Regions from separate parts of the Cellulosimicrobium sp. NPDC057127 genome, predicted to be linked through region 1. Evidence: predicted binding sites of a transcription regulator. Region 1 holds the regulator's gene; the other holds the start of a gene.

Region 1 (7,369 bases):
CTCGGGGTCGGCGGCCGCGAGCTGCGCGATGTCGCCGTGGTGGTCGCGCGGCACGACGAGGACGTGCACCGGCGCCTGCGGGTCGATGTCCCGGAACGCGATCGATCGCTCGCTGGTCGCGACGACGTCCGCGGGGAGCTCGCCCGCGACGATGCGGCAGAACAGACAGTCGGTGGAGGCGCCCGTGCTCGTCATGCGCCCGAGGCTAGTGCACGGGCCGCCGCGCCGCCCGGGACCGGGACCTCAGTCGTCGACGCCCCACCGGCCGAGCCGCTGCGCGAGCAGCGCGATCGCGACCGGTCCCGCCGTCGAGGTGCGCAGCACGTGCGGCCCGAGCCGCGCGGCGACGGCACCCGCCCCCGTGAGGGCCTCCAGCTCGCGCTCGGAGATCCCGCCCTCCGGTCCGACGACGACGAGCACCTCCGGCGCGCTGCCCGCCGGTCCGGGTTCCGGCAGCGGCACGTCGGCGAGCGCCGTCGTCGCCTCCTCGTGCAGGACGATCGCCCGCCCGCCCGCGGCGACCACGGCGCCGGTCCGCTCCGCGAGACCCCGCGAGTCCACCGGGAGGTCCACCCGCGGCAGCCGCGCACGGCGCGCCTGCTTCGTCGCCGTCCGCACGGTCCCGAGCCAGCGGGCCCGCGACCTCGCGGCGCGCTCCCCGCGCCACACCACGACCGAGCGCTCCGCCTGCCACGGCACGACGGCGTCGACGCCCACCTCGGTGGCCGCCTCGATCGCCATCTCGTCGCGGTCGCCCTTCGCGAGCGCCTGCACGAGCGTCACGACGACGCCGGGCGCCGGGTCGCGGTCGACCTCCTGGACGAGGAGCGTCACGCGCCCCGCGTCCGCCTCCTCGACGACGCAGCGCAGGCGTAGGCCCTCGCCGTCGACCACGTCCACCCGCTCGCCGCGGCCCCTGCGCTGCACGACGCCCGCGTGGCGCCCCTCGGCGCCGTCGAGCACGTACCGGTCGCCGGCCACGACGTGGTCGACCCCGGTCTCGGCGAGGAAGACGGGCGCGCTCACCGGTGCCACTCCCGCACGGCTGCTCCCCTCAGCGCCCGGACAGCTTGTCGCGCAGGCGCGAGAAGACGCCGGGGTGCGCGGCCGCGAGCCGGGGCTCCGGCCGCTCCTCGCCGCGCAGCGACGCGAGCGAGCGCAGCAGGCCCTCCTGCTCCTCGTCGAGCGCGGTCGGCACCTGGACCTCGATGTGCACGTTGAGGTCGCCGCGCCCACCGGCGTGCAGGTGCCCGACGCCCAGGTTCTTCAGCGTGACGATCTGCCCGGGCTGGGTGCCCGGCCGCAGGTCGATCTCCTGGAGCCCGTCGAGCGTCTCGAGCTCGAGCATGGTGCCGAGCGCCGCAGCCGTCATCGGCACCTGGAGGGTGCAGTGCAGGTCGTCGCCGCGGCGCACGAACGTGTCGTGGCTGCGCTCGCGGATCTCGACGTACAGGTCGCCCGCCGGGCCGCCGGCCGGGCCGACCTCGCCCTGCGCGGTGAGCTTGATGCGCGTCCCCGTGTCGACGCCCGCGGGCACGGTCACGTTGATCGTGCGGCGGCTGCGCACCCGGCCCTCGCCGGAGCACTCGGCGCACGGCTCGGGGATGACGGTCCCGAAGCCCTGGCACGCGGCGCACGGGGCGCTCGTCATGACCTGGCCGAGGAAGGAGCGGGCGACGCGCTGGACGGTGCCGCGGCCGTGGCAGACGTCGCACGTGCGCGGCGACGTGCCGGGGCGGCAGCAGGTGCCGCCGCACGTGCCGCAGACCACGGCCGTGTCGACCTGGAGCTCGCGACGGGCGCCGAACGTCGCCTCCGCGAGCTCGATGTCGAGGCGCACGAGCGCGTCCTGGCCGCGCCGCGCGCGCGGGATGGGCCCCTGCTGCGCCTGGCCGCCGCCGAAGAACGTCTCGAAGATGTCCTGGAAGCCGAACCCGCCGCCCATGGGGCCGCCCGCGCCGCCGCCCGGGCCGCTCGGGTCGACGCCCAGGTCGTACTGCTGGCGCTTCTCAGGGTTCGACAGCACCTCGTAGGCGCGCGCGACGTCCTTGAACCGGTCGCCCGCGTCCTCCCCCGCGACGTCGGGGTGCAGCTCGCGGGCGAGCTTGCGGTACGCCTTCTTGATCTGCTCCGGGCTGGCGTCGCGGGCCACGCCGAGGATCTCGTAGTAGTCGCTCACACGTCACTCTCTGCTGGTGCCGGACGCCGGGACGCGGTCCCGGCGTGGTCGGTGGTCGTGGGGTCGCTCGCGGGGGCGGGGACGGGACGGCGCGTCACGTGCCGAGGACCCGCGACAGGTACCGGGCGACGGCACGCACCGCGGCGATGGTCCCCGGGTAGTCCATGCGCGTGGGGCCGATCGAGCCGACCAGGGCCACCGTGTCGCCGTCGTTACCGTAGCCCGTCGTCACGACGGACGTCTCCGCCAGCCCCTCGAGCTGGGTCTCGTGGCCGATGCGGACGCTCACGCCGGAGTCCGCGGCCATCTCGGTGAGCAACCCGAGCAGGACGACCTGCTCCTCGAGCGCCTCGAGGACGGGGCGCAGCGCGTGCTCGAACCGCATGCCGGCGCGCGCGAGGTTCGCGGTGCCGGCGAGGACGAGGCGCTCCTCGCTCTCCTCGGCGAGCGTCTGGGCCACGAGGTCGCCCACGGCGCGCACGAGCGGGGCGTCCTCGGGTCGGAAGGCGTCCGCGACGTGGGCGAACCCGGGCGTGAGGTCGGCCAGCCGCTTGCCGGCCGCGGCCGCGTTGAGCCGTGCGCGGACCTGCGCGAGCGTCCCCTCGTCCGGCACGTTCGCGACCTCCAGGGTGCGCTGCTCGACGCGCCCCGTGTCCGTGATGATGACGACGAGCAGGCGCGCGGCGCCGAGCGGGACGAGCTCGAGGTGGCGCAGACCGGAGCGCCGCAGCGACGGGTACTGCACGACGGCGACCTGACCCGTCAGGTGGGCGAGCAGGCGGCCGGCGCGCGCGATGACGTCGTCGAGGTCCAACCCCTCCGAGAGGAAGGTCTCGATGGCGCGCTTCTCCGGCGCCGAGAGCGGCTTGACGCTCGAGAGCCGGTCGACGAACAGGCGGTAGCCCTTGTCCGTCGGGACGCGCCCCGCCGACGTGTGCGGCTGGGCGATGTACCCGGCGTCCTCGAGCGCGGCCATGTCGTTGCGGATGGTCGCGGGCGAGACGCCGAGGTCGTGACGCTCGGTGAGCACGCGCGACCCCACGGGCTCGCGCGTGAGGACGTAGTCCTCCACGATCGCTCGCAGGACCTCGAGCCGCCGTTCGTCGCTCACGTCCACCTCCCGCGTCTGGCGTGCCCGACCTGCGCGCGGCGCCGGCAGCGGTCGGGGCGGGTTCGGCACTCTCGAACCCCGAGTGCTAATCCTACGCGTCCGCCGCGGGCTCGCCGCGTCCCTCCGCTCGCCGCGAACGCAGGTCGACCACGCCGACGACGAGCGCCACCGCGACGAAGCCGATCGTCACGAGCATCGCGCGGCCCGACGCCGCCGCGCCGTCCGCGCCGCTCGCCAGGCCGCCGTAGTAGACGGACAGGATGACCGAGACGCCCACGGCCGAGCCCACGCGCTGCCCCACCTGGATCATGCTGCCCGCCACGCCCGCGCTCCCGACCGGGACGTGCGCCAGGGCGAGGGTCTGGTTCGGGGCGATCACCATGCCGCTGCCCGCGCCGGCGACGAGGAGCGCCCCTGCCAGCGCCGGCCCCACGACCTCCGGCCGGTCGCCGAGCGTGCGCACGAGCACGTCCGCGGCCGCCGTCCCCGCGAGCACGAGGCCGAGACCGAGGACGACGAGCGGGCGCCCCCAGCGCGCCACCGCACGGCCCGACAGCCACGCCGAGACCCCGGAGGCGACCGCGAACGGCGTGCCGACGAGCCCCGCCTGGAGCGGCGAGTAGCCCACGTCGTCCTGCAGGTGCAGCGTGACGACGAGGAAGATGCCCGTGAAGCCCGCGAAGTACGCGGTGCCGAGCAGCGCCCCGTTGCGGAACGACGACAGCCCGAGCACCTGCGGGTCGAGCACAGCGGCGCCGACGCGCCGCTGGTAGCGCCGCTCCCAGACCGCGGCGACGCCCGCGCCCCCGACGCCGAGCGCCAGCCACCACCAGCGCGCCGGGTCGTCGTCGACGCCGGTCGTCGTGACGAACGGGAGCATGAGCCCCACGGTCGCGAGCCCGAGCAGCACGAGGCCCACCACGTCGAGACGGCGCGGCCCGTGCCGGACCACCGGGGCGGGGACGAGCCGCCAGGCGAACGGCAGCAGGACGGCGATCACCGGGATGTTGACGAGGAACACCCAGCGCCATCCGTCCTCCGGCCCCGCGAGCGCGATGATGACGCCGCCGAGGACGGGACCGAGCGCCGTCGAGACGCCGATCGTCGCGCCGAAGAGCCCGAAGGCCCGTCCGCGCTCGGCCCCCGAGAACAGCTGCTGGATGAGGCCGACCACCTGCGGGTTCAGCAGGCCGGCGCTGACGCCCTGGAAGAGGCGCGCGACGCCCAGGAGCGTGCCGTCCGGCGCGACGCCCGACGCGAGGCTGAAGAGCGCGAAACCGACCAGCCCGGCGATGAACAGCCGCCGGCGACCGCCGGCGTCGCCCAGACGTCCGGCCGGCACGAGCGCCAGCCCGAACGCGAGGGTGTACCCGGCGACGACGAGCTGGAGCTCGGTGGGGCCGGCGTCGAGCGACGACTCGATCGAGGGCAGGGCGACGTTGACGATGGAGACGTCGAGGGTGGTCACGAAGCCCACGGCGAGGCACACCCACAGGACGTGCCAGCGCTGCGGTTCTCCGCCCGGGGTGTCCGTCACCGGTCCGTCCTACCACCCGGCGACACCGTGCGCGCGTCGTTGCGGGCGCGTCGTGCGCGGCGAACCTAGGGTGTGGCCGTGTCCCTCGACCGCTACGGCTCCGACGTCCTCGGCGGGCCCGCCGCCGCCCACCACCGCGCCCGCCCCGTCTCCCGCCCGCAGGCGGCGGAGCGCGGCCTCGTCGTCGAGGAGGTGCAGTCCGGGTGGGTGGGCGCCGTCGTGCGCGTGGAGAAGTCCGGCGGCATGCACGTGGTGGTCCTGGAGGACCGGCGCGGCCGCACGCGGTCCTTCCCGCTCGGGCCCGGGTTCTGGGTCGACGGCTCCCCGGTGGAGCTGACGCCGCCGGTGACGTCGCGCGCCCCCGCGGCGCCCGGACGCACCGCGTCCGGGTCGCGGGCCGTCGCCGGGCAGCGGGCACGCGTCGCCCGCGGCAGCCGCATCTGGGTCGAGGGCAAGCACGACGCCGAGCTCGTCGAGAAGGTCTGGGGCGACGACCTGCGCGTCGAGGGGGTCGTCGTCGAGCTCCTCGAGGGTGTCGACAACCTGGCGGACGCCCTCGCCGAGTTCGCCCCGACACCCCAGCGGCGCGTCGGGGTGCTCGTCGACCACCTCGTCCCGGGCAGCAAGGAGCAGCGGATCGCCGACGCGGCGCTGCGGACCGTGCCCGGCGGCACCGTCCTCGTGCTGGGCCACCCGTACGTCGACGTGTGGCAGGCGGTCAAGCCGGCGCGCGTCGGGCTCGACCGGTGGCCCGTCATCGAGCGCGGCACCGAGTGGAAGCGCGGCATCCTGCGCGAGCTCGGGTGGCCCGCCGCGTCGCAGGCCGACGTCGCGCGCGCGTGGCAGCGCATCCTCGGGACCGTGCGGACCTACGCCGACCTCGAGCCGTCGCTGCTCGGGCGTGTCGAGGAGCTCATCGACTTCGTCACCGCCCCGCAGGACTGACGGGCGTCAGGCCGGCACCTCGCCCACGAGGCGCCGGTAGGCGAAGGCGACCGCGACATAGGACAGCGGGATCGTGACGAACAGGCCCAGGCCCAGCGGGATGGCGCCCAGGACGTTGATGCCGAGCAGCGTCAGCAGCAGCAGGAGCACCGCGCCGAAGCTCTTCGCCACCAGCGACCAGCTCGTGCGGATCGCGCTGATCGCGTCCTGCCCGCGGTCGAGCGTGACGTTGTAGACGAACGTGGAGAACACGATCACGGCGAGCCCCGGCACGATGCACAGCAGCAGCCCGACCGTGGTGAGGATCGTGACGAGCACCGCCGCGAGCACCACGTGGAGCACGTTGGAGATGCGGAAGAACGCCGCGAGGTCGGGGCGGCGGCCCGTCGTCTCGTCGAGCGCGCCGCGCGTGAAGAACGCCGTGACGAGGTAGCCGACGACGGCCCCCACGACCGACAGGACCATGCTCGTGAGGGCGAGGCCGGTCACGGCGGCGAGGCTCGCGCCGTTGTCGTCGACGGTCTCGCGGAGCCGGGTGAAGCCGCCCGTCACGAGGTTCCACCCGATGTTGACCGCGAGGAAGACCAGCGCGACGAGGAGCCACGGACCGAGGTTCGACGTCACCTTGCCCCACCCGTAGGACACCGCCTCGCCGACCGCGAACGCGGGCCCCGGCGGGCCACCGGGCGCGGGGCCGCCCGCGCCGTCGTGCCGCGGTGCGCCGTAGGGGCCGGCCGGGCCGGACGCGTCGTAGGTCATGTCGGCCACCTCGTTCCTCGTCCCGAGACGGTGTGCACCTCCTACGATCCCGCGCGCGCCCCCGTCGCGCGCGCCGGACCCCTCCCGGGACCGGCACGCGCGACGGTGCGGTCAGGCGGGCAGCTCGTGGTTGAGCCGGCGGTACACGTACGCCGTCGCGATCTGCGCCACGGGGAGCGCCACGAGCAGGCCGACGTAGCACAGGAGCGTGCCGATGACCTGCGCGACGTAGACCCCGAGGAACAGCACGACGACCGTGCCGAGGTTCTGGCTCACGACCGAGAAGCTGGCCTTGATCGCGTCGAGGACGCCGAGGTTCTTGTCGATGACGTAGAACAGCGTGAACTGGGCGAAGAACGCCAGCACGATCCCGCCGACGACCGTGATGCTGAGGATGCCGACACCGAGGCCGATGAGCAGCGCCGCGAGGATCACGTTGAGCAGGTTCGGCACCCGGAAGAAGTCGGCGAACTCGATCTTCTTGCCCCGGGTGATCAGGAGCGAGACGTTGACGACCACCGCCTGCACGAAGAGCGAGAGCACGACGACGATCGCGATGAAGAGGAACGTCGTGAACCCGAACGCGAAGCCGCCGGACGTCGAGAGCTCGTTCGTCACCGGGTCGATGCTGGTCGAGGCCGTGCCGATGAGCACGAAGAAGAAGATGAGGCTCAGCACGAGGAGGGCGGCCGCCCAGGCGAGCACGCCCCCGATGATCGCGCCCGCGTTCTGGGTGAACCTGTTCCACCCGTAGTTGAACGCCTCGCCGATCTGGACGGGCTGGTCCGCGGCGCCGTAGGGCGAGCCGGGCGGCGGGTAGCCGGCCGCGCCGTACGGC
Region 2 (7,369 bases), on a different contig from region 1:
GTGATGCGGATGAAGCGCCCCTTCTCCTGCAGCTCGGGGACGGTCCGGGCGCCGACGTAGAACATCGTCTGGTGCAGCCCGCCGACGAGCTGGTGCGCGACGGCCTGGAGCGTGCCCTTGTAGGGCACCTGGCCCTCGACGCCCTCGGGCACGATCATGTCGTCGCTCGTGACCTCGGCCTGGAAGTACCGGTCCTTCGAGTACGACTTCTTGCCGCGCGAGGACATCGCACCCATCGAGCCCATGCCGCGGTACGCCTTGTACTGCTTGCCGCTCACGAGGATGGTCTCGCCGGGCGACTCCTCCGTGCCCGCGAGCATCGACCCGAGCATGACGGACTCCGCGCCGGCCACGAGCGCCTTGCCGATCTCGCCGGAGTGGCGCATGCCGCCGTCGGCGATGACGGGCACGCCCGCGGGCCGCGCGGCGAGCGAGGCCTCGTAGACCGCGGTCACCTGCGGCACGCCCACACCGGTGACGATGCGGGTGGTGCAGATCGAGCCCGGCCCGACGCCGACCTTGATCGCGTCGGCCCCGGCGTCGACGAACGCCTGGGCGCCCTCGCGCGTCGCGACGTTGCCGCCGATGACCTGGACGTCACGCGTGGCGGGGTCGGTCTTGAGGCGCCGCACCATGTCGATGAGCATGCGCACGTTGCCGTGCGCCGTGTCGGCCACGAGGACGTCGACCCCGGCGTCGATGAGGGTCGTCGCGCGCTCCCACGCGTCGCCGAAGTACCCGATCGCCGCACCGACGAGGAGGCGGCCCTGCCCGTCCTTGGACGCCTGCGGGAACTGCTCGGACTTCACGAAGTCCTTGACGGTGATGAGCCCGGCGAGGCGGCCGTCGGCGTCGACGAGCGGCAGGCGCTCGAGCTTGTGCCGCCGCAGGAGCGCGGTCGCCTCCTCGCGCGAGATGCCGGCGTCGCCGGTGATGAGGGGCTGGCGCGTCATGACCTCGTCGACCTTCGTCGTCGCCCACTCGGCGACGGGCGTGAAGCGCAGGTCGCGGTTGGTCACCATGCCGACGAGCCGCTGCTCGGCGTCGAGCACCGGGAAGCCGGAGATGCGGTACTCCCCCGCCTTCTTGTCGAGCTCCTCGAGCGTCACGTCCGGGCCGATCGTCACCGGGTTGGAGATGATCCCGGTCTGGGTGCGCTTGACGAGGTCGACCTGGTACGCCTGGTCCTCGATCGAGAGGTTGCGGTGCAGCACGCCGATGCCGCCCTGGCGCGCCATCGCGATCGCCATGCGCGACTCGGTGACCGTGTCCATGGCCGCGGACACGAGCGGCACCCGGATGGAGATCTCCCGCGTCAGGCGTGTCGTCGTGTCGATCTCCGACGGCGCCAGGTCCGAGTACCCGGGCTGGAGCAGCACGTCGTCGTAGGTCAGCCCGACGAAGCCGAACGGGTCGTGATCGGGCGTCGGGGCGGGCGTGGAACCGGAGGGCACGGGCGAGGCGGTCACACGGCGAGTCTACGCCGCGCCCGGGGCCCTCCCCGGGCCCCGGCCGCCGGCCGTGACCCGCGGGCGGGGACCGCGGGCGGACGGTCAGCGCACGACGGCGAGCAGCTCGTGGAGGAGGCCGGTGAAGCTGCGCACGCGGTGGACCGTCGTCGCGAGCGGGAGCTCGCCGGCGACGTCGTCGCTGGGCAGCCCGACGAACATGGGCAGCTCCGGGTTGGCGTCGAACGCCGCGTGGATGATGCCGAGGTCGGGCCGCGCCTGCGTCGTCACCATCGCGACCGCCGCGGGGCGGACCATCGTCACGAGCTCGAGCGTGCGGTGGACGTTGGCCGGTCCGGTGACGATCCGGGCCATCGCGCCGTGCGCCCCGAGGGAGGCCGCGAGCGCGTGCGCCGCGAGCGGCAGCGGCTCGTCCGGCGCCGCGAAGACGAGGACGATGCGCCGCATGCGGCTCGGGTGGTTCGGCGGAGGTCCCCCGGCGGCCACGACCGCCTCCTCGCGCGCCTGCGTGTGCTCGCGCAGCGCGCCGAGCGTGGCGTTGGCGAGGACGATCTCCGGCACCTCGCCCGGGCCGGCGAGCACGGTCCGCTCCGCCAGCCGTTCCAGCGCCGGCTCGACGAGGTCCGACCACCACGCCGCCGGGTCGTCGCCCGACGGGATGCGCAGCAGCCGGTCGCACGTGCGCTGGTCGTAGGCGATGGCGGCGTCCACCACGTCCGACACGATGGTCGGGCGAGGGTCTCGGGTCCCGACGGCGCGCGGCGCGGGGCCACCGCCCTGCTCGCCCCCGGGGACGGCGCGCAGGAACGGACGGCCGGAGGCCTGTTCGCCCGGGTGGACGGCGTCGTCCTCGGCCCGCAGCTCGTCCGGGCCGTCCTCCTGACCGTCGGCGTCCATGTCGAACGTCACGGTCCCGCGGTGGGCGGCGAGCTCCTCGCCGTCCGCCTCGAGCGCCGCCCGTGCGGCGTCGGACGGTGCGACGCCGTCCAGCGTGAGCCGGCGCATGATGACGAGACGGGCGACGTCGTCCTCGGTGTACCGGCGGTGGGAACCCGCTCGGTGCTCGGACGGACCGAGACCGTAACGACGGTCCCAGGTACGCAGCGTCGCGGGGGCGACACCGAGCCGACGCGCGACGACGGCGACGGCGAGGCCGGGGCTGTACGTCATGGTCGGTCGGGCTCCCTCAGGACCAGGGGCGGACCGCACGGAGGTCATGCATCGATTCTGCCGACCCCTCTCCGGTCTCGCCACCTGCCTCGTCAGACCGTGACCTGCAGCGCGCCAGGCGCTGTGCACGGTTTGTTCATATCTCGAGCAAACGCGCCACCGGGCGCGACAGCCGCCGATCCGTGGCGACCACCATCCTGTCCTGGACCGATCCGCCCGCATCCCGGCGCGATCCGTCGAAGCTCGGCGCGATAGGCCGCAACGATCCGCGTCCGGCCGTCATCGCGAGAGTCTCGACGACCAGGGCTTGAACAACTTGTGCATCGCTTGTACGTTGTTCGGCATGGCAGAGATCTCGAGGCTCCCCGGTCCGGTCATGGAACTCTGGGAATGGCAGTACCAGGGTTCGTGCCGCGACGCCGACGACACGTTGTTCTTCCACCCCGAGGGCGAGCGCGGCTCGACCCGCCGACGTCGCGCCGAGGCGGCGAAGGCGATCTGTCACGGCTGCCCCGTGATGATGGAGTGCCGCGAGGCCTCGCTGCGCGTGCGCGAGCCGTACGGCGTGTGGGGCGGCCTGAGCGAGGACGAGCGCTCCGCGATCCTCGCCGAGCGCGCCCGCAGCGCCGTCTGAGCCGTCCGCACCGAGCCCGAGACGACGAAGCCCCGTGACCCACAGGGTCACGGGGCTTCGTGGTGCAGCGGGTGGCTCAGACCACCACGGCGAGGATGTCGCGCGCGGACAGGACGAGGTAGTCCTCGCCGCCGTACTTGACCTCGGTGCCGCCGTACTTGCTGTAGATGACCTTGTCGCCGACCGTCACGTCCAGCGGGACGCGGTTGCCGTTGTCGTCGACACGGCCCGGACCGACGGCCAGGACCTCGCCCTCCTGGGGCTTCTCCTTGGCGGTGTCCGGGATGACCAGGCCGGATGCGGTCGTGGTCTCGGCCTCGAGGGCCTTCACGACGATCCGGTCCTCGAGCGGCTTGATGGGGACCGACACGTCGGACCTCCCCTTTCGCGGTGAGAACTGCAACGGATGGGTCGAGCGCCGTCGGCCGTCGTCGCGGGTGCCGGCCGGCAGGACGCTCACGGGTCGCCGGCCCGAGGACCAGGACGACCGCTGCCCAATCTATGACCCGGTTAGCACTCGGTCAAGGCGAGTGCCAACGACACCGTGCCTGGCGCCGCGCGCGTCGTCGCCACCTCCCGTGGAAGGATCGAGAGCATGGACGCCACGGCCCTGACCAAGCTGCTCAGCCCCGAGGGCTGGGCCCTGCTCGGTGCGCTGCCGCCCTACGAAGAACGTCAGGCCCTCGTGCTCGCGGCCGGCCTCCGGGCCAAGGGCGTCGACCCCGACCTCGCCGCCGCGGCGCTCACGCAGTCACGCCTGCGGGCGGCGGCCCGCGCCAAGTTCGGCGACTTCGCCGACGGCATGCTGTTCACCCAGGCGGGGCTCGAGCAGGCCACCCGGCTCGTCGTCGCCGGCCTCCACGCGCAGCGCTACCTCGACGCGGGCAGCACCCGCGTGGCCGACCTCACGTGCGGCATCGGCGCGGACGCGCTCGCGTTCGCGGGCACCGGCCTGCGCGTCCTCGCCACCGACGTCGACGAGCTCACCGCCGCCGTGGCGACGGTCAACCTGCGGCACTTCCCCGAGGCCGAGGTGCGGCACGGCGACGGCCTCGCGCTCGACCTCGCCGCCGAGGGCGTCGACGGGATCTACGCCGACCCGGCCCGCCGCACCCGCTCCGGGTCCCGCGTCTTCGACCCGCGCGCCTACGCGCCCCCGCTCGACGACGTCTGGGCGCTGCGCGACCGCGTGCCGGCCGTGGGGATCAAGGTCGGGCCCGGCATCTCGCACGACGGCCTCCCGGCCGACGCGGAGACCGAGTGGGTCTCCGTCGACGGCGACGTCGTCGAGGCCGGCCTGTGGTTCGGGCCGCTCGCACCCGCCGGTCCCGGCCGCACCGCGCTCGTCCTCACCACGAGCACGTCCCCGGACGGGACGCAGCGCACGACGAGCCACCGGCTCGCCCACCGCCCGGGCGACGACGACGTCGTCCCCGACGTTGGCGCCGTCGGCCGCTACCTCTACGAACCGGACGGCGCGGTCATCCGCGCCGGTCTCGTCGGACCGGCGGCCGCCGCCCTGGGCGGGCGGCTGCTGGACCGCACGATCGCGTACGTGACCACGGACTCGCCCGCGGCCGTGGAGGACGACGGCCTCGCCGCCGGGATCGCGCGCGGCTACCGCGTGCTCGACGACCTCCCGTTCGGCCTCAAGCGCCTGCGCGCCTACCTGCGCGAGCGCGGCGTCGGGCGCGTGACGATCAAGAAGCGCGGCACGGCCGTGACGCCCGAGCTGCTGCGCAAGCAGCTCGCGCTGGCAGGCGACGCCGAGGCGACCCTCGTGCTCACGCGCGTCGCCGGACGCCAGCGCGCGCTGGTGGTGGAGCCGCTCGACCGTGCGCCCTCCGTCGCCCGCCCCGACGGCGCGGACCCTCGCGGGTGAGCGCGCCGATGGGCACCGGGACGGGAAGCCGCACCAGCGCGGCGATCCCCTTCGCGCGGTCCGAACGCTCGAGCGTGGGGCTCGAGTGGGAGCTGGCGCTCGTCGACGCGGACTCCGGCGACCTGCGACAGGTCGCGCAGACCGTGCTCGACGCCGTGCGGCCCGCCGGCGGCGGCGAGCACCCGTCCATCAAGCAGGAGCTGCTGCTCAACACGGTCGAGGTCGTCAGCGGCGTGTGCCGCACCGTCGGCGAGGCCGGCCGCGACCTCGAACGCTCGATCGAGGAGATCCGCGCGGTCACCGACCCGCTGCGCGTCGAGCTCATGTGCGCAGGGACGCACCCGTTCGCACGCTGGGCGCAGCAGAAGGTGACCGACAAGCAGCGGTACACCACGCTCATCGACCGCACGCAGTGGTGGGGCCGGCAGATGCTCATCTACGGGGTGCACGTGCACGTCGGCATCGAGGACCGCGAGAAGGTGCTGCCGATCCAGCGCGCCATGCTCACGTGCTTCGCACACCTGCAGTCGCTGTCCGCGAGCTCGCCCTTCTGGGGCGGCAAGGACACCGGCTACGCGTCCAACCGCGCGCTCATGTTCCAGCAGCTGCCCACCGCCGGGCTCCCGTTCCAGTTCGAGCGGTGGACCGACCTCGAGGGCTACGTCGCCGACATGGTGCACACCGGCGTCATCGACGACTTCACCGAGGTGCGCTGGGACCTGCGCCCCGCGCCCCGGTTCGGCACCCTCGAGACGCGGATCTGCGACGGCACCACCAACATCACCGAGCTCCTCGCGCTCGCCGCGCTCACGCACTGCCTCGTCGAGCACTTCTCCACGATGCTCGACGAGGGGCGCGAGCTCCCGACGCTCCCCCCGTGGTTCGCCCAGGAGAACAAGTGGCGCTCGGCGCGCTACGGCATGGACGCGATCGTCATCGTCGACAGCGCCGGGAACGAGGAGCTCGTCACCGACGCGGTCGGACGCCTGCTCGTCGAGCTGGAGCCGGTCGCGGCCCGGCTCGGGTGCCTGGACGAGCTCGCCGGCGTGCGGACCATCCTGCGGCGCGGCGCGTCGTACCAGCGGCAGCGCGCCGTCGCCCGGCGCCACGGGGGCGAGCTCGACGCGGTCGTGCGGTCGCTCGTGGCCGAGATGCGGGCGGGCCGCCCGCTCTGACGCTCGGTCGTCGGGGCGGCCTCGGGGTGGTCGCTCGGGGTGGTCGCTCGAGGTGGCCGTTCGGGGTGGTCGCCTCCGCGGACGCCCCGGGGAACGGGGCGCGGGTCTACCATCCGGCCGCTCGTGCCTCGCGGCCTCCCGCCAGACCCGCCACGACCCGCGCCCCGTTCCCCGCGTCGCCCGCTCCGTCGCACTGCCTGCCGTGTCGTGCGGCCCGGAGCAGACCGGAGGGCCGACGGCCGCTGGTGGACGCGCGCGCCCGCGCGAGCTCAGACCGTGACGGTCGTCAGGGGCATCGAGGAGTCGACGCCGATGTCGAGCGTCGAGGGGGCGACGCCGGTCCGCACCACCGCGGAGCCCAGGGCCGCGATCATCGCGCCGTTGTCGGTGCAGTAGCGGATCGGCGGGATGCGCAGCTCGATCCCGGCCTCGGCGCAGCGCTTGGCGGCCATGTCGCGCAGCTGGGAGTTCGCGGAGAACCCGCCGCCGACCACGAGGGTGCCGACGCCGTGACGCTCGCACGCGGCGATCGTCTTGGCCGTGAGCACGTCGGCGACGGACTCCGCGAAGGACGCCGCGACGTCGTGCACGGGGATCTCCTCCCCGGCGTCCTGCCGCGCCTCGACCCAGCGCGCGACCGCCGTCTTGAGGCCCGAGAAGGAGAAGTCGTACGCGTGCTTCGCCTGGTCCTTGCGGGCCGTCAGGCCGCGGGGGAAGCGGATCGCCGTCGGGTCGCCCTCGCGCGCGAGGCGGTCGATGTGCGGGCCGCCGGGGTACGGCAGCCCGAGCAGGCGGCCGACCTTGTCGAACGCCTCGCCCGCCGCGTCGTCGAGCGTCGAGCCGAGCTCGGTGACGGACGTCGCGACGTCGTCCACGAGCAGGAGCGAGCTGTGCCCGCCCGAGACCACGAGCGCCATCACACGCTCGGGGAACGCGCCGTGCACGAGCTCGTCGACGGCGGCGTGGCCGATGACGTGGTTGACGCCGTACAGCGGCTTGCCGAGCGCGAGGGCGAGGGCCTTCGCGGCGGACGCGCCGA

Evidence for each region. The regulator HrcA, encoded in region 1, represses chaperone genes, less so after heat shock. The targets are predictions, from matches to a motif close to TTNGCACTCGNNNNNNNCGAGTGCNAA.
Region 2: the regulator HrcA is predicted to act here: its motif matches at 3,784-3,810, upstream of groES (co-chaperone GroES).

What each region holds. Positions count from the first base shown of each region.
Region 1 is NZ_JBHUUP010000014.1:74,851-82,219, reverse strand. Features, by position in the region: gene ACFTZA_RS13990 (HIT domain-containing protein) at 1-195, opposite strand, end outside; gene ACFTZA_RS13985 (16S rRNA (uracil(1498)-N(3))-methyltransferase) at 244-1,026, opposite strand; gene dnaJ (molecular chaperone DnaJ) at 1,055-2,179, opposite strand; gene hrcA (heat-inducible transcriptional repressor HrcA) at 2,274-3,290, opposite strand; gene ACFTZA_RS13970 (MFS transporter) at 3,382-4,827, opposite strand; gene ACFTZA_RS13965 (DUF3097 domain-containing protein) at 4,906-5,772, shown strand; gene ACFTZA_RS13960 (hypothetical protein) at 5,779-6,531, opposite strand; gene ACFTZA_RS13955 (hypothetical protein) at 6,643-7,369, opposite strand, start outside.
Region 2 is NZ_JBHUUP010000005.1:161,582-168,950, reverse strand. Features, by position in the region: gene guaB (IMP dehydrogenase) at 1-1,454, opposite strand, end outside; gene ACFTZA_RS07025 (MerR family transcriptional regulator) at 1,554-2,639, opposite strand; gene ACFTZA_RS07020 (WhiB family transcriptional regulator) at 2,983-3,273, shown strand; gene groES (co-chaperone GroES) at 3,350-3,643, opposite strand; gene ACFTZA_RS07010 (SAM-dependent methyltransferase) at 3,869-5,155, shown strand; gene ACFTZA_RS07005 (glutamate--cysteine ligase) at 5,164-6,330, shown strand; gene tsaD (tRNA (adenosine(37)-N6)-threonylcarbamoyltransferase complex transferase subunit TsaD) at 6,600-7,369, opposite strand, start outside.